DNA from 2 places in the Hoeflea sp. genome. Region 2 is predicted to be linked to the other one. Evidence: predicted binding sites of a transcription regulator. Region 2 holds the regulator's gene; the other holds the start of a gene.
What was found. Region 2 encodes LexA, which represses DNA repair genes until DNA is damaged. Its sites were predicted from a motif close to TGTTCNNNNTGTGTTCNG; they were not measured.
Positions count from the first base shown of each region.

Region 1: AC5E6N_RS09510 (helicase-related protein) is a predicted target of LexA. The motif match lies at 1,470-1,487, and genes of this name have one in related genera.

Region 1 is NZ_CFHWAF010000038.1:4,695-8,113, reverse strand. It holds gene AC5E6N_RS09520 (acetyl-CoA C-acetyltransferase) at 1-137, shown strand, start outside; gene AC5E6N_RS09515 (beta-ketoacyl-ACP reductase) at 194-919, shown strand; gene AC5E6N_RS09510 (helicase-related protein) at 1,578-3,419, shown strand, end outside.
Region 2 is NZ_CFHWAF010000167.1:4,834-8,252, reverse strand. It holds gene AC5E6N_RS21575 (formyltransferase family protein) at 1-782, shown strand, start outside; gene lexA (transcriptional repressor LexA) at 906-1,625, shown strand; gene AC5E6N_RS21565 (ComEC/Rec2 family competence protein) at 1,658-3,419, opposite strand, start outside.

The sequences.
Region 1 (3,419 bases), on a different contig from region 2:
ACCCGATCGGTGCGTCCGGGGCGCGGGTGCTCAACACGCTGCTTTTCGAGATGCAGCGCCGGGATGCCAAGAAGGGCCTTGCCACGCTGTGCATCGGCGGCGGAATGGGCGTCGCCATGTGCATCGAGCGCAGCTAACCAAACCCGCGCGTGCCGGCCCGCGGCACGCGCACAGACAACATCGGGGAGGTGTTATGAGCAGAGTTGCAGTTGTTACCGGCGGCACACGGGGTATCGGCGCCGCCATATCGGTCGGCCTCAAGGACGCCGGCTACAGCGTTGCCGCGAATTATGCCGGCAATGACGAGAAGGCGAATGCGTTCAAGGAGGAGACGGGAATCCCGGTCTACAAATGGGATGTCTCGGACTACCAGTCCTGCGTCGACGGCATCGCGAAGGTGGAGGCCGATCTCGGGCCGGTGGAGGTGCTGGTCAACAATGCCGGTATCACGCGCGACGCCATGTTCCACAAGATGACGCCGGAGAACTGGAACGATGTCATCAGCACGAACCTGAGCGGCCTCTTTAACATGACCCATCCGGTCTGGCCGGGCATGCGCGAGCGCGGTTTCGGCCGTGTCATCAACATCTCCTCCATCAACGGCCAGAAGGGCCAGATGGGTCAGGCGAACTACTCGGCCGCAAAGGCGGGCGATATCGGCCTGACAAAGACGCTGGCGCAGGAGGGCGCGGCCAAGGGCATTACGGTGAATGCGATCTGCCCCGGATATATCGGCACCGAGATGGTGCGGGCGGTCCCGGAGAAGGTTCTCAACGAGCGTATCCTGCCGCTGATCCCGGTCGGCCGCCTGGGCGAGCCGGAAGAGATCGCGCGCTGCGTCGTGTTCCTGGCCTCGGACGATGCCGGATTCATCACCGGATCGACCATTTCGGCCAATGGCGGGCAATATTTCGCCTGACAGCTGGTTTTTCTCATAAAAGGGCGGCGTCCGACGGGCGCCGCCTTTTGTTTTCCGATTCGTTTTTGCCGCCGGACCGTCGCGGTTGCGGTTGGCGCGTTAACCTTTTTTGCGGCGTTCCAGCGCATTCTGTTAAGGAATGGCCTGTGTTTTTGACCCGCGCGGTCGGACAAAGCCATGCCGATTTGTGTCGGTGCCAACATTGTGGGATAGATGTTGTGTGAACAAATCCGGAACCTGTGCCGGTCAGCGATTCGTCGCCGATTCGTTCCGTGTTTGGTCGTATTGTTAACGGTTCTTACGAAAAACAACTATTTGCCCGTTTACATACCGTTAAATTTTTTGACGCGTTTACAATCGTTTAACGATAGTTATCCGGGTAAATGCCGGGCGCGGGGCAATTCGTTAACGTCAAACGTTCGATTTCGCAGTTCCCGGCAAGCGGTGGCCGGTGGCGGATTCAGCATATAGTGTTGACCGCTCCGGGCGAGAGCAGATTTTGCCGTGAACAAACCCTGAATCTCATTGAGTCAGCGATTCGTCGCCGATTCGTTCCACCCCTGTTCCAAATGTTAACGGCGGAGATGAATTTTGCCGTGTGCAGCACCATGTGCCGTGATAAGAACCCCGCATTCCAATCGCAGATGTTTCACGTTTGATGTTCCAGTCCACACAGTCAGAAAACAGACCGTCGGTCCATAGCGGGCGCGGGGTGACCGCGGTGCTGGGGCCGACGAATACCGGCAAGACGCACTACGCCATCGAGCGTATGGTGGCGCATGGCAGCGGGGTGATCGGGCTGCCCCTGCGGCTGCTCGCCCGCGAGGTCTATGAGCGCATATGCCTCAAGGCGGGCCGCGCAAATGTCGCGCTGGTGACGGGTGAGGAGAAAATCAGCCCGAAAGGCGCGCGCTATTCGGTCTGCACGGTCGAGGCGATGCCGGAGGAGACCGATGCCGAATTTGTCGCCATCGACGAGGTGCAACTGGCCGGCGATCTGGAGCGCGGGCATGTCTTCACCAACCGCATCCTGAACCTGCGCGGCCGCGAGGAAACCCTGCTCCTGGGCGCCGGAACGATGCGCGGTATTCTGGAAAAACTGCTGCCGGGTCTGACCGTCGTGTCGCGGCCCCGGCTTTCCCACCTCGCCTATTCCGGTTCGAAAAAGATCACCCGCCTTCCGCGCCGGTCGGCCATCGTCGCCTTTTCGGCCGATGAGGTCTACGCCATCGCCGAGCTGATACGGCGCCAGCGCGGCGGAGCGGCCGTCGTGCTCGGCGCGCTCAGCCCGAGAACCCGCAATGCGCAGGTTGCGCTCTATCAGGACGGTGACGTTGAATATCTTGTGGCGACCGACGCTATCGGCATGGGGCTCAATCTGGATGTCGACCATGTCGCCTTCGCGCAGGACAGGAAGTTCGACGGTTATCAGTTCCGCAATCTGAACCCGGGCGAACTCGGACAGATCGCCGGACGTGCCGGCAGGCATATGCGCGACGGCACGTTCGGGGTCACCGGACGGGTCGATCCGTTCGCCGACGATCTTGTCGGGCGGATCGAGGGGCACGATTTCGAGCCGCTGAAGGTTCTCCAATGGCGCAGCAAGATGCTCGATTATTCGTCCGTTGGGGACCTTTGCGCCAGTCTCGACGAGGCGCCAAGCCTTCATGGCCTCAGCCGGGCGCTGCCCGCGGTCGACCGGCAGGCGCTCGACTATCTTTCCCGGGACGATGATATCGTCCGGCTGGCAAAGGGGCCGCAGGCGGTTGAGCGGCTTTGGGACGTGTGCGCCCTTCCCGACTACCGCAAGATCACACCGGCGCAACATGCCGACCTGATTGCGTCGATCTTCTGTGACATTGTCGAGCACGGCAATGTGCGCGAGGATTATGTGGCCGAACAGGTCAGGCGCGCCGACCGGACCGACGGGGAAATCGACACGCTGTCGGCGCGGATTTCGCAAATCAGAACCTGGACATACGCCGCGCACAGGCCCGGTTGGCTTGCGAATCCGTCACACTGGCAAGAAAAGACGCGCGAAATCGAGGATCGACTGTCCGATGCGTTGCATGAAAGGTTGACGAAACGCTTTGTTGACCGCAGGACATCTGTGCTCATGAAGCGGTTGAGAGAGAACGCTATGCTTGAAGCTGAAATCGGTGTTGACGGCGACGTGTTCGTCGAGGGGCATCACGTCGGACAGTTGAACGGGTTCCGGTTCACGCCCGATGCCAGTGCCGAGGGATCGGACGCCAAGGCCGTGCTGGCGGCGGCGCAGAAATCGCTGGCGCTCGAGTTCGAGGCGCGTGCGGCGCGGCTGCATGCATCGGGCAACAATGATTTCGCACTGTCTTCGGACGGGTTTGTGCGCTGGATGGGCGATCCGGTGGCTCGCCTTGCGGAAAGCGATGATATTCTGCGTCCGCGGGCCGTTCTGCTAGCCGACGAACAATTGACACAGCAGGCGCGGGACGTGGTCTCGGCGCGTATTGAGCGTTTT
Region 2 (3,419 bases):
GGATCCCGATCATCGAGGCGGACAGCTATTTCAGCGGACAACGGGCCGAATCACTAGGATCGGACGATAAGGCCGATACGCTGATCACCTTGATGACCCATCGCATCATCCCTGCCAGGATCCTCGAACTGTTCGGGGATCGAGCCGTCAACGTGCATCCGGCGCTCCTGCCCCACTATAAGGGGCCGCAACCGACGCTCAGCCTTCTTGTCGATGGCGAAGCGGATCGCTACGGCGGCATCACAATCCATCAACTGGACAAAGGCATCGATACCGGCCCGGTCATCGCCCGGCGCCGCATACCCTTCACGCCACACACGCATTTCCACGTCTGGATTTACGAGATCGCCCGGGCCGCCGCCGACCTTGCGGGGAACGAGCTCCAGCAATATCTGAACGGCGACATCAAGGCCCTGCCCCAGGTCGCCGCGTCCGGCAACTACAGAAAAAGCGATCGGTTCGAGTTCGTCATCGAGCCGCGCAAAACCCTCCGGGATGTGCTCGCCCTTGCCGACATGCCAAAGGGCCTCACCCTTCGCGCAATACCCGGCCGACCCGCCGGTCGCCGCCTGTCATACGGTGTCTACCGACCGGTCAAAACCGTGTCGCATCCGACCGGAGCAAGGCCCCGCATAACGCCGTTTTCCCTCGAGATGGACATAAGCGACGCGCGAATAAGACTGTGGCGCCGCAGAAAGATCGCCGGTATCCTGTCGACCTCGGCGATTCCCATCGCATGGCACCGGATAACCCGCCGGCGGCAAAGAGGCGCGTCCGCTTGAACGTGCGGCAACCGCACTCCGACAACGCCGCGCTCACACTTAACGAAATATAAACACTTGAAGAACACAAATGGAACATATAGTGTATGTTCCGTATTTGTTTCTCCGACTCGGGAGCCAGCGATGCTGACACGCAAACAACACGAGCTGCTGCTTTATATTCATGAGCGCATGAAGGAGTCCGGCATTCCGCCATCCTTCGACGAGATGAAGGAAGCGCTTGATCTTGCCTCGAAATCGGGCATCCATCGCCTGATCACGGCTTTGGAGGAACGCGGGTTCATACGAAGGCTGCCGAACCGCGCCCGTGCCCTTGAAGTGCTTCGCCTGCCCGACACGATGATTCCGGCCGGTCAACAGCGCAAAGGCTTCTCGCCAAGCGTGATCGAGGGCAGTCTGGGCAAATCCGCGCCGGAGCCCACGCCGCTTCCCGTTCAGGGCAACAACGATACGGAGCCCGCGGTGAGCGTGCCGGTTATGGGACGGATCGCAGCAGGTGTGCCGATATCAGCCATCCAGAACAATACCCACAATATCAGCGTCCCGCCCGAAATGCTGTCGGGCGGGGAACACTATGCGCTCGAAGTAAAGGGCGATTCGATGATCGACGCCGGCATTTTTGACGGCGACACGGTGGTGATTAGGAACGCCTCGACCGCCAATCCGGGCGAAATCGTCGTCGCGCTGGTGGATGACGAGGAAGCGACCTTGAAGCGGTTTCGCAGAAAAGGCGCCTCGATTGCGCTGGAGGCTGCCAATCCGGCCTATGAAACCCGGATTTTCGGCCCCGATCAGGTCAAGATTCAAGGCAAGCTGGTCGGGCTGATCAGACGCTACCACTAACGGCTTTGGCAAGGCTCCATCCAGGCCAACCCTCAGGGTCGCTCCCAGGACGGCGTGACCTGCCGGAACGTGTCGGTGCGCCAATTATAGGCGCGATGACGGGTCCAGGCCCGCCGGACACTGTCGACTGCCGGGCGGACAGTTGGTGGAGCGTCTCCTGTATCCAAGGAGATGGTCAGGGCGCCGCTTTGGCGCAGCATGCGGCCGGTGATCAGCAGAGCTCCGGAATAACACCGTTCCATCGCAATCGGCACTGGGGTAACGACGATGTCGGCTCCGTCACAGGCGGCGCCGAGATAGGAAAGCTCCTCAACAAGCGCGAGCGTCGCGCCGCTGGAGCTTGTGCCGACGCAGAACTTCTTGGCGACACACAGAAAACTGTCAGGTGTGCCGGCCGAAAGCGCCAGGGCCGCACCGAGATTGCCGATGTCTTCCGCGACGACCATCGGGGGATCATGCCGCGGCTTTTTGAATGCCGTCTGCCATTGCTCGAATGTGAACCGTGGCGGCCGCTTGCGATTGGTCGCAAGTGTGCCTTCATTGACGAATGCCGCCAGCCTCCCGTCTTCCGAAATCACGATATCCGGCCGGCCTGAAGGCATCGCCAAGGCAAGGGCGGCGAATATAACCAGCCCGATCCCCGCAATCCGAAAGCGTGTTCGGCTGAGCACGAAGATCAGCAGGCCGGCGGTTGCAAGCAACGTTACCAGCGGGCTGACCTGGCCGACGACAACCGCGCCGCCGAGTTCGCGGACATAGCGGGCGATCGCAATCACCGCATCGAGGCCTACGCCCATAACCTTCAGCGGCCATTTCTCAAGGCCCAGCGGCATGAGCAGAAGAGCAATCATACCGGCCGGCATAACGACAAAGGTGACGACCGGCATCGCCGCCAGGTTGGCGAGCAGACCGTAAGCCGCGATACGGTGAAAATGATGAATGGCAAATGGCGCCGTTGCGAGACCCGCAACGAGCGAGGTCACCGCCAGCCCGAGGAAAAAGAGAAGCGAGATGCGCATCGGGGTGCCGATCCACGACGTTCCGTCCTGGTATGATACCGGGCGTGGCCTGTTCCAAAGGGCATAGGTCGCAATAAGGGCTGCTGTCGCGGCAAAGGACATCTGGAAGCCCGGCCCGACAACCGCGGACGGGCTGATGAGTATGATGATGATCGCGGCAATGGCGACATTGCGCATCGTCAGCGCCTGCCGGTCGGCAAGCACGGCAACCAGCATGATCACAAGCATGATCCATGCCCGCTGCGTCGAAACGCTCGCCCCGGATATGGAAAGGTACAGCGTGGCGATCACCAGTGCGCCGGCCGCCGCCAGTTTCTTCGTGGGAACCGCCTGAACGAGGGAAGGAAAGACGCTGAAACACGCGCGCACGAGAAGAAAAAAGGTTCCGGCCACCAGCGCCATGTGCAGTCCGGATATGGCCAATACATGTGCAAGTCCGCTCTGGCGCAGCGCATCGACCGTATCGGGGTCCATCGAGCGGCGGTCGGCCACCGTCAGGGCCGCGGCAAAACCACCCGCCTCTCCCGGCAACACATCCTTGACCCGCTGGCTGATGTGCTGACGCAAGCGCTGGAGTGTCAAGCCGGCATGCTCCATCCAGTTGCGGTCGTGTGCGGCACGCCCCTCGCCTTTCCGCGGCTTGCCGAGGAAAAACCCGTTTGCGCCGATCCCGTTGAAATATGAGTTATAGGCAAAATCGAAGCCGCCCGGCAAAGCCGGACCCGAAGGCGAGCGCAGGCGGACCAGCCCGGAAACGAAGTCGCCGATCTCCACC